Regions from separate parts of the Streptococcus sp. 27098_8_82 genome, predicted to be linked through region 1. Evidence: predicted binding sites of a transcription regulator. Region 1 holds the regulator's gene; the other holds the start of a gene.

What was found. The regulator CtsR, encoded in region 1, represses protease genes until heat stress. The targets are predictions, from matches to a motif close to TTGGTCAAAAAAGGTCAAANA.
Region 2: the regulator CtsR is predicted to act here: its motif matches at 5,954-5,974, upstream of O3627_RS04095 (ATP-dependent Clp protease ATP-binding subunit).

Annotation. Positions count from the first base shown of each region.
Region 1 covers NZ_JAPVYB010000003.1:56,233-72,264, reverse strand. The annotation lists gene O3627_RS06500 (DUF4272 domain-containing protein) at 1-170, opposite strand, end outside; gene O3627_RS06495 (ATP-dependent Clp protease ATP-binding subunit) at 264-2,693, opposite strand; gene O3627_RS06490 (CtsR family transcriptional regulator) at 2,694-3,158, opposite strand; gene O3627_RS06485 (hypothetical protein) at 3,305-3,793, shown strand; gene tsf (translation elongation factor Ts) at 3,897-4,940, opposite strand; gene rpsB (30S ribosomal protein S2) at 5,013-5,795, opposite strand; tRNA gene O3627_RS06470 (tRNA-Cys) at 6,113-6,183, shown strand; gene O3627_RS06465 (hypothetical protein) at 6,313-7,005, shown strand; gene nusG (transcription termination/antitermination protein NusG) at 7,237-7,773, opposite strand; gene O3627_RS06455 (hypothetical protein) at 8,562-8,918, shown strand; gene secE (preprotein translocase subunit SecE) at 9,407-9,586, opposite strand; gene rpmG (50S ribosomal protein L33) at 9,596-9,748, opposite strand; gene pbp2a (penicillin-binding protein PBP2A) at 9,817-12,045, opposite strand; gene O3627_RS06435 (RluA family pseudouridine synthase) at 12,222-13,097, shown strand; gene O3627_RS06430 (acyltransferase family protein) at 13,175-14,146, opposite strand; gene O3627_RS06425 (hypothetical protein) at 14,300-15,709, opposite strand; gene O3627_RS06420 (NAD(P)-dependent oxidoreductase) at 15,720-16,032, opposite strand, start outside.
Region 2 covers NZ_JAPVYB010000002.1:152,938-168,969, reverse strand. The annotation lists gene O3627_RS04125 (MarR family winged helix-turn-helix transcriptional regulator) at 29-484, opposite strand; partial or broken gene O3627_RS04120 (GNAT family N-acetyltransferase) at 507-940, shown strand; gene O3627_RS04115 (DUF1827 family protein) at 967-1,269, opposite strand; gene O3627_RS04110 (NUDIX hydrolase) at 1,337-1,786, opposite strand; gene O3627_RS04105 (YafY family protein) at 2,012-2,911, shown strand; gene O3627_RS04100 (GyrI-like domain-containing protein) at 2,971-3,585, shown strand; gene O3627_RS04095 (ATP-dependent Clp protease ATP-binding subunit) at 3,643-5,904, opposite strand; gene O3627_RS04090 (DUF1797 family protein) at 6,154-6,384, shown strand; gene O3627_RS04085 (bifunctional methylenetetrahydrofolate dehydrogenase/methenyltetrahydrofolate cyclohydrolase) at 6,574-7,428, shown strand; gene O3627_RS04080 (HAD hydrolase family protein) at 7,425-8,198, shown strand; gene O3627_RS04075 (NAD(P)H-hydrate dehydratase) at 8,306-9,148, shown strand; partial or broken gene O3627_RS04070 (initiator RepB protein) at 9,124-9,355, shown strand; gene xseA (exodeoxyribonuclease VII large subunit) at 9,300-10,640, shown strand; gene O3627_RS04060 (exodeoxyribonuclease VII small subunit) at 10,618-10,830, shown strand; gene O3627_RS04055 (polyprenyl synthetase family protein) at 10,827-11,702, shown strand; gene O3627_RS04050 (TlyA family RNA methyltransferase) at 11,695-12,510, shown strand; gene O3627_RS04045 (arginine repressor) at 12,503-12,934, shown strand; gene recN (DNA repair protein RecN) at 12,943-14,601, shown strand; gene O3627_RS04035 (metallophosphoesterase) at 14,654-15,382, shown strand; gene O3627_RS04030 (DegV family protein) at 15,666-16,032, shown strand, end outside.

The DNA of each region.
Region 1 (16,032 bases):
GCACTTTCGATGACTGGCAAATGCTCAATGTAAGGAATGCCTTCCTTTTTCAAACGCTGGATACTGGCCGCCTTGCGCTCTTCTGGTGCTTTTACTCTAGCTTTCTTGCCAGCAAACAAGTCTTTAAAAAACGACATATCAGCCTCCAATCCTTCAATTCCCAGTTTCATTGAATGATGAAATAACTGTTCGGTATCTATAGGTATGCTTTCTATCAAGGATTAACCGAAAGCACTCAACTTTCCATTGCAAGGTTTCGCTTTCTAGGCCACTTCGAACTTGAGTTGGCCAGCCTTGACCCCGACCTTAAGAGTCTGACCCGTTGTCAAATCTCCTGTCAAGAGGAGCTCAGACAGCTTGTCCTCCACCTGAGTCTGCAGAGTGCGGCGCAATGGCCGTGCCCCCATTTCCACATCGTAGCCTTCCTGAGCCAGCAGCTTAAGGGCACTGGCCTGGAACTTCAGCTCAATTCCCTTTTCAGCAAGACTGGCAATGAGCGGTTTGACCATAACCTTGACCACTTCCTGCATATCTTCTGCAGATAGGCTGTGGAAGACTACCTTCTCGTCGATACGGTTGATAAACTCCGGTCTATATGCTTTCTTGAGTTCTTCCAGCATCCGTTTTTCCATATTGGCATGGTCCAAGCGAATATCCCGCGCTCCAAAGCCCACCGTCTTATCATCCCGCAAACTGGTCGCCCCCAGATTGCTGGTCATGATAATAATCGTGTTGGAGAAGTCCACCTTGCGACCCTTGCTGTCAGTCAGCTGACCATCATCCAAGACCTGCAGGAGAACATTGAAAATATCTGGGTGCGCCTTTTCCACCTCGTCAAAGAGCAGGACAGAATAAGGTCGGTTGCGTACCTTCTCCGTCAGCTCCCCTCCTTCTTCATAGCCTACATAGCCTGGAGGCGCTCCATTGAGGCGGCTAGCCGCGAATTTCTCCATGTACTCACTCATATCAAAGCGGATGAGAGCAGATTCGTCATCAAAGAGACTTTCAGCCAAGGCCTTGGCTAGCTCTGTTTTTCCGACTCCTGTCGGACCTAGGAACATAAAGGAGCCAATAGGCCGCTTGCTGCTGCGGATACCAGACTGGTTCCGCCGGATAGCTCGGCTGATAGCTGAAATCGCCTCGTCCTGCCCAATCACGCGTTTATGCAGTTCTGTTTCCAAATTGAGGTATTTCTTCGCATCTGTCTGAGTCAGCTTCTGCACTGGAATACCAGACAAAGCACTAAGAGTAGCCAAGACATCGTCTTCTTCCACTTTCAGTTTATAGAGCTTGGGTTGCTGCTCTTGCTCAAGCAGTTGTGAAACCTTTTTAAAATCCGCTGCCATCAAGGCTTGATCCACTGGCGACAAATCCGACTGCTCGTAATTCTGCGGTCCTCTGTTCTGGACTGTCGCACTAGCCTCATCTAAAAGATCAATAGCAGAGTCCGGCAGATGCTTGCTAGTCAGATAGCGATGGGCATATTTCACCGCCGTCTCAATAGCCTGATCACTAATCTGTACCTTGTGATGGTCCTCATAGCTCTTTCTCAGACCTTGTAAAATAGCAATGCTGTCAGCCACATTTGGCTCTTCTATGCTGACCTTAGCAAAACGCCGGGAAAGGGCCGCATCTTTTTCAATATGTTTCTGATACTCTTCCTGCGTCGTGGCACCAACTGTTCGCAGAGTTCCGCGAGCCAGAGCCGGTTTCAGGATATTGGCCGCATCCAAGGTCGAGTCAATACCGCTGCCAGAGCCCATGATAGTATGCAGCTCATCAATGAAGAGAATGACATGACCATCTTCTTCAATGTCATTGATGATGTTGTTCATCCGCTCCTCGAAATCTCCGCGAAAGCGAGTGCCAGCGACTACATTCATCAAGTCCAGCTCCAAAACCCGCATCTTAGCAAGTTCAGCCGGAACCTGACCAGCTGCTACACGCTGAGCCAGTCCTAAAGCCAGAGCTGTCTTACCAACCCCAGCATCTCCAACCAGCACTGGATTGTTTTTAGTCTTGCGACTGAGAATCTGAACTATCCGTGAAATTTCCTGATCGCGGCCAATGACGGGCTCCAATCGGCCATCTCTAGCCAGATCCGTCAAATCACGAGTGTAATCTTCTAGCCCCCCGCTAGTAGAAGCCGGCATCCCCATCATATTAGCCATGGTCTGCTTGGCAGCCATTACCCCCTTATTCAGACTGCGAATAGCCTTGATATCTTCCTTGCCCCAGCCAGCTCGCTGCTCCAAGACCTTTCGCAAATCACTAATTTTCGGTCCCTGCTCCTTGTCCTCGTAGCTAAAGCCGGTAAATTCCAGAATACGAGAAGCCAAGGTCCCCCGGTCAAATAGCATGGCCAGCAGCACATGCTCAGTACCTACATGCTTAGCGCGAACAGCTTCTGCAATTTGCCCCGCTTCCTCAAACAACTCCTCTAAGCGATAAGAAAAAGGCAGCAGCTCGAAGTGACCGTCTTTCTGATAAGCTTGACCAGTAATCTGAAAAGCCGCTTCTTCAAATCCATCCACTTCCACAGGAAACTCATTGAGGACTGAACCAGCAACGCTGTAGGGATTATTAGCCAGAGCAATCAGCAGATGCCATGATTCCAGATAATCTGTCGTAAAATGGCCGGCCAAGAGCTGGGCTGCTTCCAAGCTTTCTATTAAGGCTTTTGAGTATTTCATTTATGATTCCATTCCTTTTCTGTCTAGTTGTTGTAAAATCTTTTTTAATATTCGGGCACGAATCACCGCAGCTCCGTCACCCAAAATCGAGTCCGACGCTGTTGACAAGATTAGATTGCCCTCACGTTCAGTCATAATCTTCTCATCAAAAAGAAGCTGAATAACATCTGTGAAAACCTGCTGGCTGACACGCTCTCCCACACTGTCGTACAGGCCGCAAAGCATCTGATGCCTGTCGGAAAATTCAATCTTTCCAATCCGAATATAGCCTCCGCCGCCACGCTTACTCTCGACGATATAGCCCCGACTTTCCGTAAAACGCGTCTTAATCACATAGTTAATCTGACTGGGAACCACCTGAAAAACATCAGCCAATTCACTGCGTTTTAATTCAACCATCCCCGCCTGAGCCAGAATAGACTTGATATATGCTTCAATACTGTCCGATGTGTTTTTTGCACTCATGACTTCCCTTTCCAGTTGAGAATTTCAGAATAAATCTCTTTTTTCCTTGCTTCTCTAACATTGACTATCTTTGACTAATATTATACCGGAAAAGTCTCTATTTTGAAAGAAAAAGGGATGACTGAAAGGTCTGACAATTCAAACTAGTGAAAAAGCTTTGTCAGGTTTGTGTAACCGCTTGCTTTTTGCTTTTAAAGCGTTATAATATAGGTGGAAATCCACAAGGAAAAGACAGACAGAAACTCCTGCCTGCCAACTATCATCTAAACAAGGAGGATAATCCAATGAAAATGGATTGGCTCAACTATTCTCGTCATGTGCTCAAATGGCTCTTTGCAGCCCTGAGTATTTTCACCATCTTTTCTGCTGACTATGTTGATATTCCTATCGGAGCTCTCATCGCCTGTCTTTATGCTCCCCTGCTCTTCGAACAGGAGCTGGTCAGCAACCGAGTCAAATGGTATAGCTTTCTAATCATGATGGTGGTTACTCTGCCCCTTTTGTTTATTACCAAAGTCTATCAGTTTAGCCTGACTTACCCCCAAACGACAGTGCTTCTCTTCATATTGGTGGTCTTGATTTTTACCAATGGCTTGATTGCTCATAAGGAAGAAAGAGAAAAAGCAGCTAAGTGATGCTGCTCACCATTCTAAACTTGATGTTTCAAAATGCTACAAATGAAAAGGTCTGAGAAAAATCTCAGACCTTTTTATCGTTCAATTTCTAAGCTAAAAACGATTAGTTTTGACCAAGAGCGGCAGCCATTGTTGCAGCTACTTCATTTTCAAAGTCGTTAGCAGCTTTTTCGATACCTTCACCAACTTCAAAGCGAGCGAACTCAACTACTGAAGCATTTACTGATTCAAGGTAAGCTTCAACTGTCTTGCTGTCGTCCATGATGTACACTTGTGCAAGAAGTGTGTATGCTTGGTCAACTTTAGTATTGTCAAGCATGAAGCGGTCCATTTTACCTGGGATAATCTTGTCCCAGATCTTTTCTGGTTTGCCTTCAGCAGCCAACTCAGCCTTGATGTCTTCTTCAGCTTGAGCAACAACTGCATCAGTCAATTGAGCTTTAGAACCGTATTTCAAGTGTGGAAGAGCTGGTTTACCAACCATTGCACGGCTTTCGTTGTCTTGATCGATGACATGGTTCAATTGTGCCAATTCATCTTTAACAAATTGCTCATCCAATTCTTTGTAAGAAAGAACTGTTGGTTTCATCGCAGCAATGTGCATAGAGATTTGCTTAGCAAGAGCATCGTCTCCACCTTCGATAACGGAGATAACTCCGATACGGCCACCGTTGTGTTGGTAAGCACCAAAGTGTTGAGCATCTGTCTTTTCAATCAAAGCAAAGCGACGGAAAGAGATTTTTTCTCCGATAGTTGCAGTTGCAGATACGTATGCAGCTTCAAGAGTTTCACCTGAAGGCATTGTCAAAGCAAGAGCTTCTTCGTTGTTAGCTGGTTTACCTTCAGCGATTACTTTCGCAGTTGCATTTACCAAATCAACAAATTGAGCATTTTTCGCAACGAAGTCAGTTTCAGCATTCACTTCAACAACAGCGGCAACATTACCGTTTACGTAAACGCCTGTCAGACCTTCAGCGGCAACACGGTCAGCTTTCTTAGCTGCTTTTGCCATCCCTTTTTCGCGAAGCAATTCAATCGCTTTTTCGATGTCGCCATCAGTTTCAACAAGTGCTTTCTTAGCGTCCATGACACCAGCACCAGATTTTTCACGCAATTCTTTGACAAGCTTAGCTGTAATTTCTGCCATTTTTCTTCTCCTATTTTTTAATGTAAATAAAGGAGCTGGGCTGAGCCCTGCCCCTTTAGGTTAGTTTACTGATTATTCGTTTGAACCTTCAACAACTTCAACGATTTCTTCGATAGAATCTGCTTGAGTTTCAGTTGCAGCCAATTCTGCTTCTACTGATTCAACGCTATCTTCACCTTGACGGCCTTCGATAACAGCATCAGCCATTTTCGCAGTGATCAATTTAACCGCACGGATTGCATCGTCGTTAGCTGGGATGATAACATCGATATCATCAGGATCAGTGTTAGTATCAACCATAGCAACCACTGGGATACCTAATTTCTTAGCTTCCTTAACAGCGATTTGCTCTTTATGAGGGTCAACTACGTACATCACATCTGGGATACGAGGCATATCTTCGATACCGCCCAAGAATTTTTCAAGACGAGCACGTTGTTTGTTGAGAAGAGCGACTTCTTTCTTAGGAAGAACTTCGAAAGTTCCGTCTTCTTCCATGCGTTTGATTTCTTTCAAACGAGCTACACGTTTTTGGATAGTAGACCAGTTTGTAAGAGTCCCACCCAACCAACGGTGGTTGATGAAATATTGACCTGAACGTTCTGCTTCTTCTTTGACAGCGTCAGCAGCTTGCTTTTTAGTACCAACGAAGAGGATAACTGCATCGTTAGCAGCAGCATCACGCATAAAATCGTAAGCTTGGTCAGCATACTTTACAGTTTGCTGCAAGTCGATTACGTGGATGCCATTACGCTCAGTGAAGATGTACTTAGCCATCTTAGGGTTCCAGCGACGAGTTTGGTGACCAAAGTGAACACCAGCCTCAAGAAGTTGTTTCATTGAAATTACTGCCATGAGTAAATTCTCCTTTTTGTTTTTTTCCTCTTTTAGATTTCAGCTCGCAGGACCACCCAAGGGCAACAGTCCCACAATTCATCTAAAATGAGTATTTTGCCATTTACACGGCACTCTCTATTATAACAAATGCGCAGCTCTTTGACAAGGCATTTACCAGATTTTTTGCCGCTATCTGCCTCTAAGAATGAATTTTACCTCTCAGTAGAACATGTACTTCCCGAAGAGTTCTGAATGACAGCGTCTAACATTTTCTGATTTGACTTTGAAAGACTCTTGACGAAAGCAAGTATTTACGATAGAATAATAAGAGTTGTGGCGGTATAGCCAAGTGGTAAGGCACGGCTCTGCAAAAGCTTGATCGTCGGTTCAAATCCGTCTACCGCCTTCGTAAATATATTTCTAGAAGTCCTCAAAGGGCTTTTTTTATTGCACTTCCTATTGTTTCTAGCAAACTTTGCTGATATAATATTATAAAAATATCATTCATCATCAGCGAAAGGAAAAAAGATTGATTATGAAAAAAGTTAGCTTCTATGCCCTCAGCCTTCTCTCTCTGCTAGCTCTCTCAGCCTGTATGCCTGCCAAGCAGACGCAGCAAAGAAAAAAGACGCCTAGCTCCCTCAAAGCTTCAAAAAGTTCATCCTCAACAAAGGAATCTAGCAAAAAAAGTTCCTCTTCTAGTGAAGATGATGAAGACTACTCTACTTCTTCTAGCTCTAATACTCGCAAGGACCCTAATGCTCAAATCAGCCTAATTGATCAGGGAGAGGCTCTGGAAGCTCTTGGGGATATCCCTGAAATTCCAAAATGGGCTGAATTTAAAACCATAAAAGTTGAGTCCCTTATAGGATCTGCTGGTCCTACTCCCAGCACCAAAGATGAGGTTGTCAGCAAAATGGGACCCGCTGACTCAGATATGGGAAGTGGCGGCTTTTGGCGAGGAACTGATTACAGCATCTTGATAAGTTTTAGTGACCAGGGAGCAGTAACTACCAAGACAGCCAGCCTACCTAATCCTAAGAAAATCAACAATCTCAAGGATGTGCAACCTGGGATGTCCGCGCAGGAGGTCGTTGCTAAACATGGACGCCCAGAAACAATCGCAGTCTTTGGCCACTCAACTGTTTTTGGATGGGAAGGTCAAGATGGCAAAGATTACAGCGTCATGTTCGATCAAGATAAAGTCTATCAGATTGTTGAACCGTAAAATGTAAATTTGCTATTTTAAACTTTAGATTTTATAGAACTCTATTAATTTCTCTACTCAGAATAATCAAATCGTTGGGGTAATGTCTACCTATCAAATGAAACAAACTAAAGACATTATTGACTCCGTCATTAAGGATAAGTAATCTCACACTTCGTTCCAAAAACACAAAAATCCAAGACTGAAAAAAGTCTTGGATTTTATTTTTGACGAGGATAGCGGCTTCGTCAATTAAAGCTCTGCAATTTGGCTAAGATTAACTTCGGCCACGGTGTCATTACCAAACATGGAAATAATCATCTTGACCTTGTTATTATCAATCTCCGTAATCTTACCTGTATAGTCAGTGAAGGCACCATCGATGATACGAACAGTATCCCCAACCTTAACGTCCAAGTCAAACTCCTGCACTGTTTGACCCATAGAAATGAGAATATTGCGAATTTCTTCTTCCAAGAGTGGCGTTGGTTTAGAGCGGTTCCCGTGTGAGCCGACAAATCCTGTTACATTCGGAGTATTCCGCACGACAAACCAAGCTTCGTCTGTCATTACCATTTCCACCAAGACATAACCAGGGAAGCGATTTTCTTCGATTTCCTTGGTCTTGCCATTTTTCTCGACTTGCACGGTCTGAGTAGGGATTTCCACGCGCAAGATATTTTCAAGCATATTATAAGTCTGAGCGCGCTGCAAAAGATTTTCTTTTACCTTGTTTTCATAGCCTGAATAGGTCTGCAGTACAAACCAGCCTTTGTCAAAACTGTCCATGAGTTCATCCTTTCCTAAATAAAAAAGCCTATGGGCTTCTGCTTCTTTCTAGCCCTATTATACCATAATTTCCTCAAATGCAAAGGAATTTATTAACTATTTTCCTGACAAATCAAAGTCTTTTAATTCTGCCTCAAAATTCTTGACAAGGGAATATAAAATGGTATAATAAATCTATAATTTAATATTTTTACTTTTCAGTTGGGTATGAGGCCTGTCGGCTTCATTCTATCTTTAAGAACTGACTTTCTACTCTTTACTGAGATTTAGACTGCTTAAGAGATAGTGCCAAAATACAGAAAAACAATCTACGAAGCTATGGGATTGGTATTTTGAAAGATTTTGTGTAACAGCTTAGACATTTATGACTATCGGTAATATTATGACTTTTCGGGCTATGGCTTGAAGAACACTAAGAAAGATTTTTTCAAAACTGACTACATAGGATGTTTTGTTATTAGAATCGCTTTTTGGTGTGCTTTGAACTTGTTTGAAGGGTCTTTTTTTGCTGAACAAATGAATGTCGAATCAGAAAGTATTTCCAGTTGGAAAAAATTCTGATTTCACAGGTGTTCAAATGGCAAGCTGCGAGTGTGGCTTTTTTATTTGAACAAATTATTGATATCTTTAAGGAGGCGAGATTATGAAGAAAGAGACTGCAGACCAGCAGCCCATCAACTAATCTTCTCCTTAGAGTACAAGCAAGCCTGACAAGCCATTAAAGAAGACATGTATTCTTTAGCAGCATTCAGGTACATCCGCATGTCCTATGAAAGGAGACGATTGACATGCTCAACACTATCACGGACGCCATCCACTCTCTCGCTCCCAACATCTCGGTTGTTATCACCGTCGTCCTGCTCTACTTGGGCAAGAAGACGGCTGATAAGCTCGTTGACGAGGTCCTCAAGGACCTCATTGCTTCGGGAAAGAAGTTCCTGGAGAAGCGCAAGCAAAAGCGTCAGCAGAGCCTGCGGAAGCAGATCAGTCTTCTTCGGAAGAAGAATGCTGAACTTCGCAAGCTCACTAAGCTGGACGAGCGCAAGCTCGAGGAGCTTTTGCTCAACAAGAACGAGCAGCAGCGCAAGCAAAACCGCAGCAATAAGAAGCGGGGAAAGCACAACAACAAGCGCCGGAAGAAGTAATTCCGGTGCAACCAAGGAGCCCTCATCTACGCCAATAGATGAGGGCTCCGGCTTTATTCTGGGAGAATTTCTATAAAAAAACTCTCACCTACGCCAATAGATGAGAGCCCTCGATTGTACATGCATACAACCTATCACGGAATTATATTATAACTTATTTTTTATACCTTGTCAAGTGTTATATAAAAATAGTATGTGTCATAGATTTTGAGAAGATAAAAAATCTAAACTCACTAACAACTATTTAGAAAATTATATCCTGCCAGAATGGTTCATTAAAAAACTCTCATCTACGCCAATAGATGAGAGTCCTCGATTGTACATGCATACAACCTATCCTAGGTATACTATTTTAGCCCCTTTTTTATACTTTGTCAAGCTTCACCTAGAATAGAATAACTACATACGTCAAAAGTCCCACCTACTCACAATAGGTGGGACTTTGAATGATATGCCTGTTATAGACTTTTTTATTTCTACTTAAATCATTAAGAGAAAATATTCAGAATCTGGAAAAGACCGCTTGCCACTACTTTATCAAAGATATAGATGATTACTACAAAGAATGCAGTGTATTCCATGACAGAGATAAAATCTGTCCATCTCTCTTTTCGGGTAGGCCAAGTTGTATCTTTCAATAGTTTAAAAACATCTTTAAAGAATTTCACAACAATCTCCTATCTAGTTTCTTTATGCAGGGTGTATTTACTGCAATGTTTACAAAATTTATTAACTTCTAAACGCGTTGGTTTTGGAGTGCTACTGAGCTTAACCGAGTAGTTCCGAGAACCACAGACTGTACACGCTAGACTCGCTTTTTTTAATGCCATAACGCCTCCATCTTTCTTATTATAGCAGGATTCTATGCTTTTGACAAGCCGTTCAGCTCTTTTAAATCCTATTGAAACCAGCTGGTAACAGTGTCCCAGAGGTTTTTCGCCTTTTCAGGAATACCAGTGTCATCAATGGCTTTCTTGGCTTCATCCACCAGGTTTTGAGCTCGGTCCTGAACGTCCTGCAGGAAGTCTTTGTTTTCAGTTGTAGTACCCGTTTCCTCCGTACCATAGGTGTCCACAGGGGCAATACCGTTGGCAGCATAGGCATTCTTCTGCCCTTCAAAGGAAGTTCCTTCTGTATATGGCAGGATGCTATTGGCAACATTTCGGAAAACCGCCGAGGCTTCATTCGCACTGGTTCCAGTCAGATAGTGGGTTTCATCAGTTTTTGGAAAGCCTAGCCACTGGCTGATAACCACATCCGGCGTATAACCAATAACCCATTGGTCACCAGATAGATCTGGGTTAAAGTCCGTTTCAGTCGTACCGGTCTTACCAGCCATAGTATAGCCATACGGAGCCGCATAGATACCTGTACCATTCGAGAAAGTCCCCAGCATCATGCTGTTCATCTTGTCAGTAGTCGAGCCATTAAGAACTCGGGTAGAGGTTTGGCGATGGGTCTTGACGACCTGACCGCTGGCATTTTCAATTTTTGTAATGAGATGGGCATCATTCATCACACCGCCGTTGGCAAAGACCGAGTAGGCCTGCGCCATCTGCATTGGATTGGTCGTGACTCCGCTTCCTAGTGCTACTCCCAAAGTCTTATCAACCTTGTCCATATTCAGACCAAACTTTTTCCCGTACTCAAAGGCTTTGTTAATGCCTAGCTCGTCTACAGTTGAAACAGCTGGAATGTTCAGAGATTCTGCCAAGGCTTGATACATTGGAACTTTAGGGGAACTTTGGATATTGCCGTAGTTGTTGATAGTGTAGTCGCCAAAGGTGGTTCTGGTATTATCCAGCTCCTTATCTGTCGGCCAACCAGCAGCAACGGCTGGACTGTAAGCAACCAAAGGCTTGATAGTAGAGCCGGGGCTGCGGGAAGACTGGGTTGCATAGTTAAAGCTTCTGAAGGTCGAACCTTCTGCACTATTGACTCGCCCTACTAATGCCCGCACACCGCCGGTTTTTGGATCCAAGGCAACACTGCCCGACTCAGCCATAGTACCATCTTCTGCTACAGGAAAGAGAGAGACATTGCTGTAAATAACCTGCATGCTGGCTTGGTAGTTCTGATCCAATTCAGTATAAATGCGATAGCCATTATTGACAATCTCTTCTTCTGTCAAGCCGTAGTCATTCACCGCTTCATTGATAACCGCATCGAAATAGGATGGATAGCGATAGTCTTCTGACTTACCGGCATACGCATCAACCAGCTGGCCACCGATTCCTACAGCGGCAGCCTGATCGGCTGTCCCCTGATCAATAAAGCCTGCAGCAACCATATTTTGCAGCACCGTATTACGGCGATTGGTCGCATTTTCAACTGAATACAGCGGATTGTAAATCTCTGGTCCCTTGAGCATACCAGCCAGAACAGCCGACTGGTCCAGACTGAGCTGGCTAGCCGAAACTCCGAAATATTTCTTAGAAGCATCCTCCACACCCCAAACACCATTCCCAAAGTAAGAGTTATTGAGGTACATGGTCAGGATTTCCTGCTTGCTATATTTCTTATTGATTTCCAGAGCCAGGAAAAATTCCTTGGCCTTCCGCTCGATAGTCTGGTCTTGAGACAGATAGGCATTCTTGGCCAACTGCTGGGTGATGGTGGACCCCCCACCCGAACGACCGGCTGTCAGGATAGCCAGAATAAACCGACTGTAGTTAATCCCGCCATTCTCATAGAAAGTCCGGTCCTCTGTCGCGATGACAGCATTTTGCAGGTCTTGACTAATCTCAGTCAGCTCGACATAGGTCCCTTTCTGACCAGACAGGCTTCCCGCTTCATTGCCATCCTTGTCAAAGATGAGCGTGGTAGCTTTAAGGGCATTCTGCAAATCCTTGACATTGGTCGTCTTAGCCACATAAAAGAGATAGCCGCCGACCACCAGACCAAAGGTCAAGCCGAGAATCAGTAATATCTTGGTCAGATGAAACCTGCGCCAAAAACGGCGGATAGGGTGCTGAGAGAGAGGTTTCTTCTTGGTCTTGCCCGAACGGCTGAGACCAGACTTAGCCTGCTCTTCTGTCAGCTCTACCTCCTCTGCTGCTTCTTTTTGAGGTTTCTGTATAGTAAAATAATCTACTAACTTTTCAAACAAATCTTTTAAATTCTTCATAAACCTTATTTTATCACCTTATTTAGGTGCAGACAAGAAAGTACCCTATTTCCTGTCTGATTTTTAGTTATTTTTAAGAAAAAGGGTATATTAAATAGCCTTTTAAAGCCCTCTGCAGCAAGTTTTATCCGACACTGCCTATTTCCAAAGTTATGGCTTTCTGCTACAATAAATGTATGAAATTTACACTGACTATCCCAGATGGACTGCCTGCCATGACAGTCAAAGAGCTGCTGGAAGAACAATTTCTCATTCCGCGAAAAATTCGGCACTTTCTGCGGACCAAAAAGCACGTGTCTGTCAACGGCCTGGCTATCAACTGGCAGACCTTGGTTAACCCCGGAGATGACATCTGCCTGATATTTGATGAAGAGGATTATCCTCAAAAGACAATCTTGCTTGGAAATGGCGAACTCGTAGAAGAGCTCTACCAGGACCAACACCTCATTATAGTCAATAAACCCGAGGGTATGAAAACCCATGCTAATGAAGCAACAGAGCTGGCCCTGCTTAATCATGTTTCTGCCTATGTTGGCGAGACCTGCTATGTCGTTCACCGGCTGGATAAGGAAACCAGCGGCGCTGTCCTCTTTGCCAAGAATCCCTTTGTCCTGCCCATCCTCAATCGACTGCTGGAAAAGCGAGAAATCAGCCGCGCATATTGGGCTCTGGTTCAAGGCAAGTTCCCAAGCAAAAAGCTTATCTATAAAGACAAGATTGGCCGCGACCGCCATGATCGCAGAAAACGGCTGGTTGACCCCCGAAAAGGACTCTATGCAGAGACCCATGTGACTAGGCTCAAGCAACTTGGGCAGGCTGCCTTGGTCAAATGCCAACTCAAGACTGGCCGCACCCATCAGATCCGTGTTCATCTAGCTCACCACGGACACCCACTTATCGGTGACCCCCTTTATCATCCGCAGCCTAAAGGGCGGCTTATGCTCCATGCCCATCGCCTGACCTTCACCCACCCTTTTACGCTAGAAAAAATAACCGTCGAAGCTCGCTCTGACAGTTTTGAAAAAGTATTGAGCAGTCTGAACCCAAGATAGACCAAGAAAAGCAACAGTATTCTCTGTTGCTTTTAGTTTGGAGTCAAAGCGAGGATAAGCTATGACAGCTTACATCACTAAGCCAGAAGTGCACTGATAAGTCTGGGCCTGATGGCTTTCTGAAAAGCTATGCTCAGCAAATAAGACAGTAAGAAAATGATAAAAAAGCCAAAACTATAAATAGTATTCCGAGGCATTATCGACCTGAAAATGAAGATAATGAAAGGATGAATGATATAAATCATGGTGGCGTACTTTTTGGCGATATTATTCAAAATCGGAATATCAATATTGGTCCCGTTTCTGACCGCATAGAGGAAAATTGCACTGGAAGACAAAAGGGTACTAGGATAGAGGTCATACTCCGTACCCATGAAACAGTACTCAAGCAAAATCAAAGCCGCTATTCCCAAGCCAATCGCCCATTTCCTGACAGACGACAAGTCGTAGGCTAAAATCCGATCCCGATGATTGGCAAACTGCATGCCTAAAATGAAAAACGGAAGACCCATAAACAGGAAGTTTCGATAGTAAAATTCGCTATCTGTATTGAACTCAATACAAAAGGCCAGAACCAACAAGAACAGGGACACACCAAAGCTAGTTAAGCGGTGGAAATGCTTATAAAAAATCAGATAAAGCGTGTAGATATAAGAAATCGCCAGCAAATACCAGGTCGGTGTAGCGGCCGAGCCAATCAAGTCTCTGGGACTGTTAAAGAGGAAAAAGTCCGCAAAATCAGACAGGTCTATAGCTGCCATCTTTTCTGTTAGCTCTCTGGTCAGCACTAGGTTGACAAAATGCACAATCGTGTAAAACAGGAGACTAGCAGCTGTCAAAAGGAGCATCTGCTTGAGACGATACTTGACCTTATCTCTGGAAATATTAAAGGAAAAATAGCCCGACAGCATCATGAAAAAGGGAACTGCAAAGCGGGCTACAATTTGATAAAAAACGCCAAATTGCCCCGGCAGCAGAAAGTGTAAGGAAACAATACTAAAGCAAGCTAGGGCCTTAAAAGCGTGCAAAGTTGTGTTTTCAGTCTTCATGCAGACATTATAGCATGTTTATTATTACAGCTCATCAAGACCAGATTACACGCCCATTAAAAAACATATCAATTGATGACAGGAGAGTGCATATAAAAAGCCCGGACAGGGCTTAGCGTTTAGATTGTTAAACTATTTATAATTTCTCGAGCATCAACGAGCCCGCAATTGCTGGAGCAGACCTTTCAAACTTTTGTATTTGTAAATGCTGTAGGTCAGATAGACAAATCCGTAAGCTGCAGCAGCTAGATAAACTGATAAAAACCAATTCGAAGCAATAAATACAAGCGTCATTAGCAACTCAACCCAGATATCTTTGACGACTTCGATCTGCATCCTCTTGGCTAAGATTAGCTCTGCCAGTATACTCCTAGTCGCCAGCAACAGCACGATAGACAGTACTGTGGCATTCAGATTGCGCAGAAAAACTGCAAAAATCAAGGTAGTAGCAAAGCTTAAAAGCATGGCAATAACATTTACTTTAAAAATCTGCCTCTCCATTCGTAAGGCTTTTAAGTAGGTATTGATAAGCAGAGCCATCTTGCCCTCGTAGACAGACATAGGAAAGACCAGAGCCATAAATATCAAGGACTCTCTGTAAGCCGGCAGCCAGCTGTCCAAAGCTATTTTCAGGGGATAATACAGCAAAAGCACTCCAAACATAAGAACCATAAGGATATTCCGCAACTGATTGTAAATCTTAGGCAACTTGCTTTCGTCCGTCCGTTTCAAAATCGGAAAGATGACCAAACCGATAGCGTTGATAAAGGTCATCAGCAGATTGGAAATGCTCAAGGTCAAGGATACTTTCCCAAATGTAGCAATGTTCCATACCTTTTGAATCCCCATTCTAACCGTTCCGATAATGAGCATACTGGCTACATTTGATAGCATCAGATTGATACCGACAGCAATATTGCGAACCATTTCCTGTATATCAAGCTTAAACTGATTGAGAGGTCGCAAGGCCATATCTCGGCATAGATACATGGCATAAAAAAGAGAAACAACTCTACCAATTAAATCTGCATAGACCATAATCTTGAAGTCTCGAAAACCCACGAAAATAAAGACCAGTAAAAGCAGTAAATAGAGGAGTCGGTCTCCACTGACAACATAAGAACTTTCCTTTAGTCGATTAGTCATCTGCAAAACGTAAACAAAGAGAAAGCGCAGATTGGTGACCAACATGGTATAAACCAAAAGTATAAAAACAAACCGACTGCTCCCATCTCTAATAAAGACAGAAGTCCCTAAGAAAAATAAAATTCCAATCCCTGTCAAATAGATCAAAAGCATGAGAAACTGAGAGAAAAACTTTTCTTTATCCAGATCATCATACTCCAAACCACCGTAGCGAAGGTAGATTCCGTCCACCCAGCCTAGATGAACAAAACCGGCATAAGATAAATAAAAAATATAGAGTTGCCAGTATCCATACTCCTCTACACCCATAATCTTAGGCAAAATCAAGACAACCAGAGAAGAAACTATTACTGTCAGCAAATTGGACAAGACGACATAGGAAAAATTAGCTACTATTTTTTTAAATCCACCAGACAAATTTGCCCTCCTATTTCTTCCTATCTGCTGCCATGCTCTCAATCAAACGTAAAAACATGGTTTCTAAATCAGTATGAGCTTGCCAGCCCAAACTTTCAAGCTTGTCCGTATTGAGACGAATCTTAACTGTCGGATTATATCCTAGCTTTTCCACATCCTCTGCCAAATCAAAGACCAAATTCGATTCATTGCTACCGCTTAGTTCAATAACCATCTCCGCCATCTCACGAATGGAAATAGCCGTTTCTTTATTAGCGACATTATATGCTTGACCTGCTTGGCCTTTCAGCAGAATGTAAAAAATGGCTTCAATGGCATCTTTG
Region 2 (16,032 bases), on a different contig from region 1:
CAAACGCAACTGTTTTCTGTTATACTACTTATAACTTAGGAGTGCTTATTTTAGCCAAAATGTTTTGGAGCTGAAAGAGCTCAGAGGAAGTCAGTTGCTGCAGAGCCTGACTGGCGTAGGTATTTTCAAAACCAATCAGCTGGTCGTAGAGTTTGAGAGCCTGACTGCTAGGATAGAGCTCTTTGAACTTCTTATTTTGAGCTTTGGTCTTTTTGATAATCAAACCTCTATCTTCCAGCTTTCCTAGAGAACGGCTGAGAGTAGTCTTGTCAATCTGCACCAGCTCAGCCAGTTGTGACTGGCTGAGACCTTCATTTTCAACGATGCGAATGAGCAGTAGAAACAAATTATTGTCTAGGCCATAGTTACTGGCTTTCTGATTCATTTTCATCATGGCTTGTCTAGAAATATAGCCCATTTTCCGGAAAAGTTGACGGTAATCCATAGGAACTCCTTTATAGTTGCATTTGCACTTATTATACATTAAAAAGATAGAGGAAACAAGTATGTGGTCTAGGAAAAAATTAACAGAGCTGAACCCGATAGAATTTTATCAAATCATAAAACTGCGCATCGACACCTTTGTGGTGGAGCAGGAGCGCATTTATCCTGAGCTGGATGAGAAGGACCTAGAAGCAGTGCATGTTTACCATGCTAATGAACAGGGGAAATTGATGCTTATGCTCGGGTCTTTAAAGAGGGAGGGCATTTGGTCTTTGGTAGAGTGGTTACAGCCCAGTCTGCACGAGGACAGGGCTTAGGAGGACAGCTTATCAGAGAAATCTTGCAATTATGTGCTGAAAAATGGCCAGGAAAGGAAATTGAAATAGAGGCTCAGGTTCAGGTGGCTGCTCTCTATGAAAAGTATGGCTTCAAATCAGTTGGCCAACCCTTTATTTTTGAATCGACACCTCACATTACCATGATCTATAAACAATAAAAAAACTAAGGCGATGGCCTTAGTTTTTACTGTTTCACAGGAATGGAAATTTCGATTAGATTATTAGCGTAAATCGTGCGGATAGCAGCTCTATCAATAGTATTTGCATCAATTTTTCTCTTCAAGAAAAACTCTCTGATTTTTTCGATTTCCTGTTCGCGTACAGCACGGTGCATGTTTGAAATCAAGATTTCATAGTGAAGAGGAGCTTGTGTAAAAACAACATCGCTGTTTCCAGCAGAATAAACTTCGACTAGTATCGCATCGGTGCTTTCCAATTGGCTTTTGACAAGGTCAGCATGACTGTTTGTTGTATTAATAAGCTTCATACGATTTCCTCCTGCTTTATACCTGCTATTATTATAACATATTTGCTATAAATTGTGAATGATTTCTTTAAGCTTTAAGTGCATTTTTCCAAGCCTGGATACCCCATTTATGGCTGCCGCGTTTGAGTGTTTCAATAGCTTCTTCGACTGGGAACCAGGCCAGCTGATTGAAATCTTCCAACGGTTTTTGGACTTCTTGGAAAGAGGTGACCTCATACAGGTAGGCTGGGTTGTAGAAATGGGTGTCGCGATGGCGGGAGTAAAAATATTCATCAGCTTGTCCAAGATAGCGTCCAAGCTGGGCCGTGAATCCAAGTTCTTCCATCAGCTCGCGTTCAAGCGCAGTCTGATGGTTTTCCCCTTCTTCAATCTCTCCACCGGGCAGAAACCAAGCCCCATTAGGCGCCTGAACCAAAATAATCTTTTCTTTCTTCTCGTCTGGGATAACGGCATAGACTCCGTAACGGGTCACATATTCTACATTTGCTTCCTTTTCACCAAAGGTTGGATTTGTCATTCTAATATCCTCAATCTCTAGTCAGTTTACTATCTATCATAATGGACTAAGGGCCAGCTGTCAAGAATTTACTCGGTTTATTGGACAGAAAAAGAATGATAGTCCTTGAAAGAAATCTCCTTAAAATAATAAATTCCTTCCTCCGACCGTTTAAAAAAACTCTTCTTTATGGGAATAGTAAAACATTTATAGGAGAAATTGTTATAATAGGAGCGAGGTGGTTTTATGACAGAAAGCAGACTTTTTAAAATCTTATATCTTCTTTTAGAGCAAGGTCGCACAACAGCTCCCGAATTGGCCTCACTATTTGAAGTATCTATTCGGACCATCTATCGAGACGTAGACAAGCTGAGTTTGGCAGGAATCCCTATCTATTGCAGCCCAGGCAAGGGCGGGGGTATTTTTCTGATGAAGGATTTTGTCTTAGACAAGGCCTTGTTTTCAGAGTCTGAGAGGGATGAGCTATTAGCTGCTCTTCAAGGCTTCCAGATTTTAACAGATGGCGAGCAGGTAGAGACCTTGGCTAAGCTGCAGTCCTTGTTTCAAGTTCAGGCAACATCCTGGCTAGAGGTGGATTTCACTGACTGGCGCAAAAAAGTAGATCAGAAAGAACTGTTTGATACTATTAAGCAGGCAATCTTGCAAAGAAGAGTCTTGTCTTTTTCTTATTTGAATGGGCGTGGAGAAAGAGAGCAGCGCAAGCTAGAGGCGCTGAAGTTAGTATTTAAAAGCCAAAACTGGTATGTTGCTGGCTTTTGTCGTTTAAGACAAGCTCCGCGCTTTTTTAAACTCAGCAGAATGAGAGACTGTCAGATGTTAGAGGAAAGATTTAAGCAGAGAGTCTTGGATGAGAAATTTAGCCCTGAGGGACGGCTAGGAAATACTGTAAAAGTCCTCTTGAAATTTGACCGGAAGCATGCCTTTCGGGTGTACGAGGAGTTTTCAGAAGCAGAGATAGAGGAGACTGATGGGAGCATTTATGTCGAGACGCATTTGCCGAGTCACGATAGTCTTTATACCTACTTGCTATCCTTTTTGGATGGAGTTGAAATCTTGGAGCCGTCTCGGTTACGGGAAGAATTCAAAGAAAAGTTAAAAGCTATTGCCGATATTTATAAAAGCTGACAGAGGTTGTCAGCTTTTCTTTGCTATACTGTTTGTAGTAAAGAAAGGAGGGCTCTCTCATGAAATATGAATGGAGAAAAGCCAATCGTGAATTATATCAAATTAAGTCTAAACCCTGTCTTATAGATGTTCCTGCCCAGACTTTTATCATGATTGACGGCAAGGGCAATCCTAATGCTGCTGACTTTTCGGAACGAGTTGGTGCTCTGTACAGTTTAGCCTATGCTATCAAGATGAACTACAAAAAGACAGCGGCCGAGCAAGAATTTACTGATTTTACAGTCTATCCCTTGGAAGGGCTTTGGCAGCAAGAGCAAGCAGGAGAACTCATTAAAGAAGAATTGATTTATACTATTATGATTGGCCAGCCGGACTTTATCACTGGAGAGATGGTGAAAAAGGCTCTGGAGCAGATCCGTGTCAAAAAGCCTAATCCTCTCTATGACGAGATTCGTTTTGAAGAAATGACGGAAGGAGAGTGTGTCGCCATGCTGCATCTGGGTCCTTTTGACGAAGAACCTCAATCCTTCGCTAAAATGGATGCCTTTTGCCAGAATCACCAGCTGACACGGATTTCACACACTCATAGAGAAATCTACCTCAATAATCTGAATCGGACAAACCCTAGCAAGCTGAAAACAATTCTGCGCTACAAGGTTCAGAAGGATAAATAAAGAAATAGAGCAGAAAACAGTTAGTTTTCTGCTCTATTTTGTCGAAATTCATTTTTCTTATTGTGATGAATTAACGGACTCTGTGCTTTCAGTTTTCTTTGCTGACTTGATGAGAATCTTGCCATTGCTGGTCATGATAGCTTTGAGCTCTTTTTCGCTTGGATTTTCCAGATAAAAGTCAGTAATAGCATCTTCGATATGGTCCTGAATGGTACGGCGCAGTGGGCGAGCGCCCATTTTTGGATCGTAGCCCAGGTCAACCAATTTTTCCTTGACCTTCTCCGTAACATCCAGATGAATGTCATTGGTTGCCAAACGTTGATTAACATCGTCCAGCATAAGGTTGACGATTTGCAGCAGGTTGTCCTTGCTGAGCGCCTGGAATTCGATAATGCCGTCAAAGCGATTCATAAACTCAGGACTGAAGAAGTTGCCCAGCTCACCTAAGACGGAGTTGGTGCGGCCTTCACGCGCTGCCCCAAAGCCAACGTTGGCTTCAGATTTGCCAGTTCCTGCATTGGATGTCATGATGATAATGGTGTCCTTGAAGCTGACAGTCCGGCCTTGACCATCGGTCAGGCGGCCATCATCTAGAACCTGCAGGAACATGTGCATAACATCGGGATGGGCCTTTTCCACCTCATCCAGTAGAATGAGTGAGTATGGATTGCGGCGGACGCGCTCAGTCAATTGACCAGCTTCATCATAGCCAACATAGCCCGGAGGTGCACCGACAAGCTTGGCTACGCTGTGTTTTTCCATATATTCACTCATATCAAAGCGAATCATGCTGTCAGCCGAGCCAAACAGCTCAATGGCTAGTTGCTTAGACAACTCAGTCTTACCAACACCAGTAGGTCCGACAAAGAGGAAGCTGCCAATTGGGCGATTAGGACTTCCTAATCCGACCCTGTTGCGGCGGATGGCCTTGGCAATCTTATCTACAGCATCGTCTTGACCGATGACATGAGCCTTTAAGTCGCTGGCAAGATTGACTAGTTGAGACTGTTCCTTTTCTTTGAGGTCACCAACTGGGATATTGGTCTTTTGCTCTACAATGTGCTCAATCGTTTTCTCGCTGATAATTGGAGTATCCTTGTCTAGCACACTTGTCTGCTGGAGTTCCTTGTACTTGGCTATCTGGTCGCGGAAGTAAGCCGCCTTCTCGAAGTCTTCGTCGCGGGTTGCCTGAGCCTTGAGATTTTCGGCCTCAATCAGACGATGGTCAATGACCTTGGGATCAACGAAGTTGAGGGTCAGATTCATCTTAGAACCAGCCTCATCCAAGAGATCAATAGCCTTGTCTGGCAGGAAGCGGTCTTGGATGTAGCGGTTGGAGAGAAGGGCAGCCGCTTCAATAGCCGCATCTGTGTACTTGACGTGATGGTAGTCTTCGTATTTTTTCTGAATCCCTTTGAGGATGGTAATCGTTTCCTCTACCGTCGGTTCGTCTACCTTAACTGGCTGCATACGGCGCTCCAGTGCAGCATCCTTCTCAATGATACGGTATTCATTGAGGGTGGTTGCTCCGACCATCTGGAGCTCACCACGAGCCAGAGCTGGTTTGAGGATGTTCCCAGCGTCCATATTGCCATCGCCAGCTGAGCCTGCTCCAACAATTTCATGGATTTCATCAATGAAGAGAATGACATCCTGACGAGAACGAATCTCATCAATGAGCTTCTGCATCCGTTCTTCAAATTGGCCACGGATACCAGTTCCCTGTACTAAACTGACAACGTCTAGGCGGATAACTTCTTTGCCTTGGAGTTTATGAGGCACATCACCATCAACAATTTTCTGGGCCAGACCTTCCACCACGGCTGTTTTTCCGACTCCTGGCTCTCCTATGAGAACAGGATTGTTTTTGGTGCGGCGGTTGAGAATTTCAATGACACGGACGATTTCTTCATCACGGCCAATAACAGGATCAATCTCGCCGCGGCGAGCCAACTCTGTCACGTTGATACCAAACTCTTCCAGCAGACCTTTTGGCTTTTGCGGACTTGGCTGAGGCTGACCACCCTTGCTAGGATTGGAACCGTAGCCGCCACCGCCTCCATAGGCTCCGCCAGATTGGGTAGGAGGAGTAGTTGGTTCCTGAGGCTGTTGGAAATTGCTGAGGCTGTTGAAGAAGTCATCGATAGGATCTGTTCCGTGATTGTTGGCATTAGCAATTCCGCCGAACAAGGAATGTTCAGGGTCTGTTTTCATGATTTGGTAGCAGTTTTGGCACAAATCCACCTGCTGTTTATGTCCATTTACATTGGTATAAAGGTGAATCGTAGATTCATTTATTTTACAATTTTGGCAAAGCATGCAGATACCTCTTTTCTTTTAGTGTGCAAGCTATTTATAGAAATAATTAAAGGTCAAAAATAGTCAAAGTTTTATAGTTTCATTATATCAGTATTCTCGAACTTTGCAAGAATTTACTACAAAATCCTCTCTTAGACCGAGCAGAATGAAAACAAATTCTTGAAAAATTACAAAAAATTGGCTTTTAGTGGTATTTCAGTCGCTATTTATGGTAAAATAAGAGGGAACTAAGTAAATAGGAGAAACAAAATGGAATCACATTTAGTTAGAATTATCAACCGCTTAGAAGCTATGGCTAAGGATGGCGGAAATTTAAAACGTAATTTTGAGCGTGAAGGAGTGGTTGTAGCAGAAGTAGCTTACAGTTACGACGAAGAAAACGGCTCTGTCTTCACCTTGCGTGACGTTGCAGCGCGTGAGACCTATACTTTCGACAGCATCGATTTGATTGCAATGGAAATTTATGAATTACTCTACTAAAAAGCACTTAGCTGCTTTTTATTTTTACCCTTTTTATCTTATTTTGAAAAAGATTTAGTAGGTCTGAAAATTGTACCACTAGGTGCCAATGAAACCCCGCTTTATAACCTTGTATAAGAAAAAGTTATAGGCTGGGCACAGATTTTTTTGGTATAATGAAAAAGATAATGAAAAAGAAATGAGAATGACATGGCGCAGATTATTGATGGTAGAGGTTTGGCAGAGAAGCTTCAGAAAAAATTAGCCGAAAAAACGGCTCGCCTCAAAGAAAAGACAGGTCAGGTGCCGGGCTTGGTAGTGATTGTGGTGGGAAATAATCCGGCCAGTCAAATCTACGTGCGTAATAAAGAGCGCTCAGCCTTGGCTGCTGGCTTTCGGAGTAAGGTAGAACGTCTGCCAGAAGAAACCAGCCAGGAAGAGCTCTTGAGCTTGATTGAAACTTATAATCAAAATCCTGACTGGCATGGCATTTTGGTCCAGCTGCCCTTGCCTGAACATATTGATGATGAAGCTGTGCTTCTAGCCATTGATCCAGACAAGGATGTTGATGGCTTTCATCCGCTTAATATGGGCAAGCTATGGAGCGGTCATCCTGTTATGATTCCGGCTACTCCTGCAGGCATTATGGCTATGTTCCATGAATATGGTGTTGAACTAGAAGGCAAGCGAGCGGTCGTCATCGGGAGGAGTAATATTGTCGGTAAGCCCATGGCTCAGCTCCTTTTAGCTAAGAATTCAACAGTGACCCTAACGCATTCGCGGACCCACAATCTAGCCAAGACTGCTAAGCGGGCGGATATTTTGGTGGTGGCTATCGGTCGTGGACATTTTGTGACCAAGGACTTTGTCAAGGAAGGGTCTGTTGTCATTGATGTCGGTATGAACCGAGATGAAAATGGCAAGCTGATTGGCGACGTTAAGTTTGATGAAGTGTCTGAACTTGCCAGTCTGATTACCCCTGTACCTGGAGGTGTTGGGCCTATGACCATTACCATGCTGATGGAGCAGACCTACCAAGCCTTTAAACGGAGTCTTGAATCATGAAATTTGTTTTTGATTTGGATGGGACCTTGTCCTTTGATTATATGACGATTGATGAGGAGATTAAGCAGGTTCTGCTGACGGCTCCTCAGTTTGGGCATGAAGTTCTGTTTGCTTCGGCGCGTTCCTATCGAGATTGTCTGGGACTATTAGGTCCGGAATTGAGTCAGCAGATAGTGATTGGCCTGAACGGCGGAGTAGCTTATCAGAAGGGACAGCTGATGTTTGAGCGCCAGCTGCATCAGTCGAGTTATCAAGCCATTCTAGATACTTGTTTGACCTATAATTTGCCTTTTTTCGTTGATAATACTTTTGACTACAGCGGCCAGATTTTAGAAAAAATCCCTTTTATTGCCAGTGTAGATCCTCTCAAGCGGGCAAGACGGCTGGAACTGACTGAACTCCAGCATCCTATTAAGCTTGTTATTTACATGGGGAATCATGAGCAGCTCTTAGATGATGTACAGGCTCGTTTTGCAAACTTGCTCAATCTGAGTCTAGACTATCATGAACATGAGAAATGTTTTTATATCAATCCGGCTGAAACCAATAAAGCTTCAACTGTAAAGGAACTCTGCGGTTCGGATTATGTGGCTTTTGGTAATGATCAAAATGATATCCAGCTCTTTAAGAATTCTCTCTACGCTGTGCAGGTTGGGGATTTTTCGGACTTGAGCGATTATGCGGATGAGCAGGTTGCTTTTCAGGAAAATTTACCCAAGGCAGTCGCAGCAAGAATCTTACAAAAATTTTCAGATTTCCGAGAAAAATAGCTTTCTTGCGATACGAGGCACCTGTTTAGGTGCCTTTTGGTGTATAATAAAGATAGGTTTGGTCATCTTGAGACAAGTGCAGGATGAAGTTAGTCTAGGAGAATATCATGTCAAAAAACGCTGAAAATATTTTAAAAAGAGTCATTAGGGAACGCCCTTTGGATAGCCACAAGGGCGACTACGGCCGTCTCTTATTGATTGGGGGGACCTATCCTTATGGGGGCGCCATTATCATGGCAGCTTTAGCAGCAGTCAATAGTGGGGCCGGTCTGGTGACTGTTGCTACAGACAGAGAAAATATCGCCCCTCTGCACAGTCATTTACCGGAGGCCATGGCCTTTGACCTAGAGGAGCAAGACCGATTGACAGAGCAGCTGGTTAAATCAGATCTAGTCTTGATTGGTCCTGGCTTGGCGGAGAATCAACTAGGCCTAGATATCCTACAAAAGGTAATCCAGACTGTGGCAGAACAGCAGATACTCATCATGGATGGCGGAGCCATTTCACTCTATAGCAAGGCAGCTTTGCCATTTCCAAAAGCACAGACAATTTTTACCCCTCACCAGAAGGAGTGGGAAGGTTTATCGGGTTTGAGCTTGTCAGATCAGACAGCGGCAGCCAATCAGGCAGCGGTCAATCAGCTGCCTTTGGGCAATATTGTCGTGCAGAAAAAGCATGGAACGACCATCTATCAAAGTGGACAAGAGCAGGTCTTTGAGCTGAAAGTAGGCGGACCTTACCAGGCAACTGGCGGCATGGGGGATACGCTGGCTGGTATGATTGCTGCTTTTGCGGGTCAGTTCAAGATAAGCAGTCTCTTTGAGCGAGTGGCGGCTGCAACCTTTCTTCATTCCCTCATCGCAGATAAATTGGGTCAGGAAGCTTATGTCGTCCTGCCAACGGCAATCAGCAGAGCCATTCCAAGGTGGATGAAGGAGATGAGTCAGTAGACATTTTCTTGGGTTTTAAGTCAGCTGGGTTTCTTTTGTGGAAGCCCAGTTTTTTTCTTGCTTTTTAGGGGATTTTTAGACTTTGTAATCGGTTTTTTATGCAGTTTTTTGTTATAATAAAAGTTACGGAAAAACTAGAAAGGAAAAGGACATGCCAGAGTATTTGTCGGTTTCGACCTTGACCAAGTATCTGAAGATGAAGTTTGAACGGGATCCTTATTTGGAGCGGGTCTATCTGACTGGCCAGGTGTCCAATTTCCGCCGGCGTCCCAATCATCAGTATTTCTCATTGAAGGATGAGAAGGCTGTCATTCAGGTCACGATTTGGTCTGGTGTTTACCAGAAGTTGGGCTTTGAGCTGGAAGAAGGCATGAAAATAAATGTCATTGGCAGGGTACAGCTCTATGAGCCGAGCGGTTCCTATTCTATCATCATTGAAAAGGCAGAACCGGATGGTATCGGAGCCTTGGCTATCCAGTTTGAACAGCTCAAGAAAAAACTGGGAGAAGAAGGGCTTTTTCAAGATAAATTCAAGCAAGCCTTGCCCCAATTTCCTAAGAAAATCGGTGTTGTAACCAGTCCCAGCGGAGCGGTCATTCGGGATATTATCACGACGGTCAGCCGTCGCTTTCCGGGAGTGGAGATTGTCCTTTATCCGACAAAAGTGCAGGGAGTTGGGGCTGCAGCTCAGGTTGCTGACCACATTAGACTGGCCAATGAGCGGTCCGATTTGGATGTGCTGATTATTGGTCGAGGCGGCGGTTCTATCGAAGATCTCTGGGCTTTCAACGAAGAGGAAACAGTTCGGGCTATTTTTGAGTCTCGGATTCCTGTTATTTCTAGTGTCGGCCATGAGACAGATACGACATTGGCGGACTTTGTAGCAGATCGCAGGGCTGCGACTCCGACGGCTGCAGCTGAACTAGCAACACCGGTCACCAAACTGGACCTGCTGGGACATTTGCAGCAGCAGGAAAACCGCATGTCACGAGCGATTTCCAATCGCCTGAGCTATTATCGCGAGCGCCTGAATAAACTGACTCAGTCGGTTATCTTTCGACAGCCAGAGCGGCTTTACGATGGTCATCTGCAGAAGTTAGACCAGCTCAACCTGCGACTCAAGCAAAAAATTCGCGAATATTATAGTGAAGAGCAACAGCGGGTCAAAATCTTGCAGCATCGTTTGGAAGCATTGAATCCACTCAGTCGCGTTCAGCGTCTTCAAGAGCAGACTGCCCAGTTGGAGCGCTTGCTGCGCAGCAACATGGCGGTCATTTATGATAACAAGGTGGCTCAAGTCAGGAGATTGTCCGAGGCCTTGCTTATGCTGGATACAAGTCGAATCGTGGCGCGTGGCTATGCTATTGTCCAAAAGAATCAAAAGGTTGTCGAGTCAAGTGCAGGCATTGAAGAAAAAGATGAGCTGACCCTGCTTATGCGGGATGGGCAGCTGGAAGTAGAGGTAAAACATGTCCAAAGAAAAGAAATTTGAAGAAAATTTAGCAGACTTGGAAGTCATTGTTCAAAAGCTGGAAAATGGTGACGTAGCGCTGGAAGAGGCGATTGCGGAATTTCAAAAGGGAATGAAGCTTTCAAAAGAACTTCAGGCTAGTCTGGACAAGGCTGAAAAGACCTTGGTTAAGGTCATGCAGGCAGACGGCACAGAAACGGAAATGGAATGACAAGAAACGAGAAACTGGAAAAAATTGGTCTGACGATTGAAGATTTTTATAGGTCTCAGCAAGTGTCGTCGGATTTATCAGAAGTTATTTTGTACTCGGTGCAGGCTGGCGGCAAGCGGATTCGTCCTCTATTGCTATTGGAGTTGATTCAAGCCTTTGGCCTAGAACTAGCTGAGGCTCACTATCAGGTTGCCTCTGCTCTTGAGATGATTCACACTGGCAGCCTTATCCATGATGATTTGCCGGCTATGGATGATGACGACTATCGTCGCGGCCGCCTGACTAGCCATAAGAAGTTTGGAGAGGATATGGCTATTTTAGCGGGCGATTCTCTCTTTTTGGACCCCTATGGACTATTGGCAAGGGCCGAGCTGCCTAGTCAGGTCAAGGTGGACTTGATTTCTGAGTTGTCTCTGGCGGCAGGGAGCTTCGGTATGGTCGCAGGACAAGTGCTGGACATGCAAGGTGAAGGCCAAGCAATTAGTTTAGAAGATTTAAAGACCATCCATGCCAATAAGACTGGAAAACTTCTGACCTATCCTTTTGTCGCAGCTGGTTTGATTGCTGGGGTCGAGCAGTCTGTTCAAGACAAGCTTCGTAGGATTGGAGAGCTCTTAGGGCTGGCCTTTCAAGTGCGGGATGATATTTTGGATGTGACAGCTAGCTTTGAAGAGCTGGGTAAAACCCCGCAGAAAGATTTAGCTGCGGCCAAGTCGACTTATCCAGCCTTTCTGGGACTGGATGGAGCTAAGAACTTTTTCAATCAGACCCTTGATGAAGCTGTAGACATTCTGAAAGACTTGGAAGAGAAGACAGAGTTTTCAGGCGAAGAAATTCAAAAGATAATAGAAAGTTTGAGATTGAATGGCTAAGGAAAGAGTAGATGTGCTGGCCTACAGACAAGGGCTCTTTGAGACCAGAGAGCAGGCTAAGCGTGGTGTAATGGCTGGACTGGTTATTGCTGCGGCCAATGGCCAGCGCTTTGACAAGCCTGGTGAAAAGATTGACGCAGCCATAGAGCTGCGCTTAAAAGGTGAGAAACTCAGATATGTCAGCCGAGGCGGCCTCAAGCTAGAAAAGGCTTTGCAAGTGTTTGATATTTCGGTAGCGGACCGAGTGACCTTGGATATCGGAGCTTCAACCGGCGGTTTTACAGATGTCATGCTGCAATACGGAGCTAAGCTGGTCTATGCGGTAGATGTAGGAACCAATCAACTGGCTTGGAAGCTCAGACAGGATGAGCGGGTTGTCAGCATGGAGCAGTATAATTTTCGCTATGCCCAAAGGACTGACTTTGAGCAGGAGCCGAGCTTTGCCAGTATTGACGTCAGCTTTATATCGCTGAGTTTGATTTTGCCGGCTCTGCATGAGATTTTGGCTCGGGATGGCCAAGTGGTTGCATTGATCAAGCCCCAGTTCGAAGCGGGCCGCGAGCAGATTGGGAAAAAAGGAATTGTCAAGGATAAAAAGGTCCATCTGGCAGTTCTGGAAAAGGTCATAGCATTTATGATGGAAGCTGGATTTTCTGTTAGGGGACTGGATTTTTCGCCTATTCAGGGAGGTCAGGGCAATGTGGAATTTCTGGCCTATTTAGAAAAGAGCACAGAGCCGCAGTCTCTTGATTCAGCTATGATGATAGCTGTCGTAGAGGCAGCACACAAGGAATTTAAGGATGAATAAGAAGGATAGATTAGAAAAGATTAGACGCTTTGTCAGTGACTATGACATTGGCACACAGGAGGAAATTGTAGAATATCTCAGGGAATCTGGGATTACAGCGACGCAGGCTACGGTCTCTAGGGATATCAAGGAGCTGGGGATTGTTAAGATACCGCTCAAGGATAACACCTATATCTACGAGCTGCCTAAGACCATGACCAGCAGTCTGGGCTTGGCTGAAAATAACGTCCTGTCCTGTCAGGTCTTGGGAAATATGATCAATCTCAGTCTGGTGCCGGGGAGCACAGCACTGGTCAAGCGCCATCTTAGAAATGAATTTGCTGAAGATATTTTCAGTATCTTGGCAGACAACGACAGTATTTTGATGGTTATGATGACAGAGGAAGCAGCTGCAAGGGTTGCAACCATCATTCACCATTGGTAGGAAAGCCTATGTTATTAGAAATTTCGATTAAAAATTTTGCCATTATTGAGGAGATTTCCCTTAATTTTGAGCAAGGTATGACCGTGTTGACCGGGGAAACCGGAGCTGGCAAGTCTATTATTATTGATGCGATGAACATGATGCTGGGCAGCCGTGCTACGACGGATGTTATTCGTCATGGGGCACCCAAAGCCGAGATAGAGGGACTTTTTTCGCTGGAAAATAGCAGAGCTTTGCGAGAGATTTTTGAGGAGCAGGGCTGGGAGTTGACCGACGAGCTGATTATCCGTCGAGAAATTCTGCAAAACGGCCGCAGTGTCAGCCGTATCAATGGCCAGATGGTTAATTTGTCTGTTCTAAAGGCTGTTGGCCAGCACTTGGTGGATATCCATGGTCAGCATGATCAGGAAGAACTGATGAGACCCCAGCTTCATATTGCCATGCTAGATGAGTTCGGAACAGCAGACTTTTTGCATCTCAAAGGCCGCTATCAGGAAACCTTTGACCGCTATCGAAGCCTACGCAAGCAAGTCCTGACTTTGCAGAAAAATCAGCAGGAGCATAAGGCCAGAATTGAGATGCTGGAGTTTCAGATGGCGGAGATTGAGAGCGCAGCCCTCAAAAGTGGTGAAGATACTGCCCTACATCAGGAACGAGATCGTCTGCTCAACCACAAGCTTATTGCCGATACGCTGACGAACGCCTATACCATGCTGGATAATGAAGACTTTTCCAGTCTGACCAATGTCCGCTCAGCTATGAATGATCTTGAGTCTATTGAAGATTACGATCCAGCCTACAAGGAGCTTTCCGGCAGTTTGTCGGAGACTTATTATGTCTTGGAAGATGTCAGCAAGCGCTTAGAGGATATTTTAGATGGACTGGACTTTGACGGAGATCGGCTGCTGCAGGTGGAGAGTCGCCTAGACTTGATTAACAGCATCACACGTAAATACGGCGGCCAAGTAGATGATGTGCTAGATTACTTTGCTCAGATTTCTAAAGAATACAGCCTTTTAACTGGAAGTAACTTGTCCTCAGAGGATATGGACCGAGAGCTGAAGGCCTTGGAGAGAGAGCTGGTAGAGCTGGCCCAGGAGCTGAGTCAGGCTCGTCATGGCCTAGCAGCCCAGCTGGAAGCAGAAATCAAGCAAGAGTTGCAGGACCTCTACATGGAAAAGGCGCGCTTTAAAGTGCAGTTCAGTAAGGGCAAGTTCAACCGTGAAGGCAATGAGCAAGTAGAGTTCTACATCTCAGCCAATCCGGGCGAGGATTTCAAACCTCTGGTGAAGGTTGCGTCTGGTGGCGAGCTCTCCCGTCTCATGTTGGCTATCAAGTCGGCCTTTTCTCGTAAGGAAGGCAAGACCAGCATTGTCTTTGATGAAGTGGATACGGGCGTTTCTGGCCGAGTGGCCCAAGCTATTGCTCAGAAGATTCACAAGATTGGCTCCAATGGCCAAGTCTTGGCCATTTCCCATCTTCCGCAGGTCATTGCGATTGCCGATTATCAGTTCTTTATTGAGAAGATTTCGGATGAGAATTCGACCGTCTCAACGGTTCGCCTGTTGACGGCTGATGAGCGTGTTCAGGAAGTCGCTAAGATGCTGGCTGGTGAAGATGTGACGGAGGCTGCTTTGACTCAAGCCAGAGAGTTATTAAAAAAATAAACAAGCGAGACTGAGACATTAGTGTTTCGGTCTTCTTTAGGAAGGGGCGCATATGACAGAATATTTTGTAATCGGTGATATCCATGGCAAGGCAGGCATGTTAGATGAGCTGCTCCAGCACTGGGATGGTCGCAGCCAACTAGTCTTTCTAGGGGATTTAATAGATCGCGGTGAGGACAGCCGAGCAGTTTTGGAGCGGGTCAAGGATCTAGTGGACCAAGAAGGAGCTGTTTGTCTTTCTGGCAATCATGAGTATATGTTTCTGACCTGGCTGGACAATCCTGAAAAGTCTTATGACCACTACCGACGCAATGGCGGAGATACGACGATTAATTCGCTTTTAGGCCGGCCTCTCAATGCTCCTGTAGATGGAGTAGCAGACGCGGAACGTGTCAAGACGGAGGCGGCAGATTTAGTCGACTTTATTCGTCAGATGCCTTTCCTATTGGAGACAGAGCAGTACGTTTTTGTCCATGCTGGCCTAGACTTGGAGCTGAAAGACTGGCGAGAGACCAGTGATTATCAAAAGGTTTGGATTCGCGCGCCTTTTCACGAAGGCAGCAATCAGACTGGCAAATCGATTGTCTTTGGCCATACACCTACATTTTACCTCTTGCATAAGGCACTGGGAACTGATCAGCTATGGATGACTGAGGATGGCAAGATTGGTATGGATGGCGGAGCTGTCTATGGAGGAGTCCTCCACGGAGTTCTCTTTGGTCATAATGGCATCATAGAGCGGTATGCCATAAAAAATGATGGTTTGGTAGCCGAAGACTGAAAAAGATTGGATTTTCCCAATCTTTTTTTGCTGAGACTCTCTTTTAAGATCAGCATTTTCCTAAAATTTTCCCCAATAAAGCTAAAAAAAGCGGCATGTAAACACTTTTTCATCTAATTTTAAAGAAGCGCAAAAAGATTAAAAAACTAAAACAAGCAGATTAAATTTAGGAAACGCTTGGCCTGAGCTGTGATTTTAGCGAATATTCCCCCACAAAACCATAAAAATTTGGTATAATGTAGTGTAATAACAAGTTAAAATTTAGATACAGAGTAGGAAATCTATGACAAAAATAAAAATCGTAACTGACTCATCCGTAACCATTGAACCGGAGGTTGCTAAGGAATTAGACATTACAATTGTGCCTCTCTCTGTTATGGTGGACGGGGTGGTCTATTCGGATGCAGACCTAGAGGAAGGTGAGTTCCTTCGTCTTATGCAGTCTAGTCGCAATCTTCCTAAAACCAGCCAGCCGCCTGTCGGAGTCTTTGCTGATGTTTTTGAGCGCTTGGCAGAGGATGGAGCACAGATTATCTCCATTCACATGTCTCATGCCTTGTCAGGAACTGTCGAAGCAGCCCGTCAAGGAGCGACTTTGGCTAATGCTGATGTGACGGTTGTTGACAGCTCTTTCACTGATCAGGCTATGA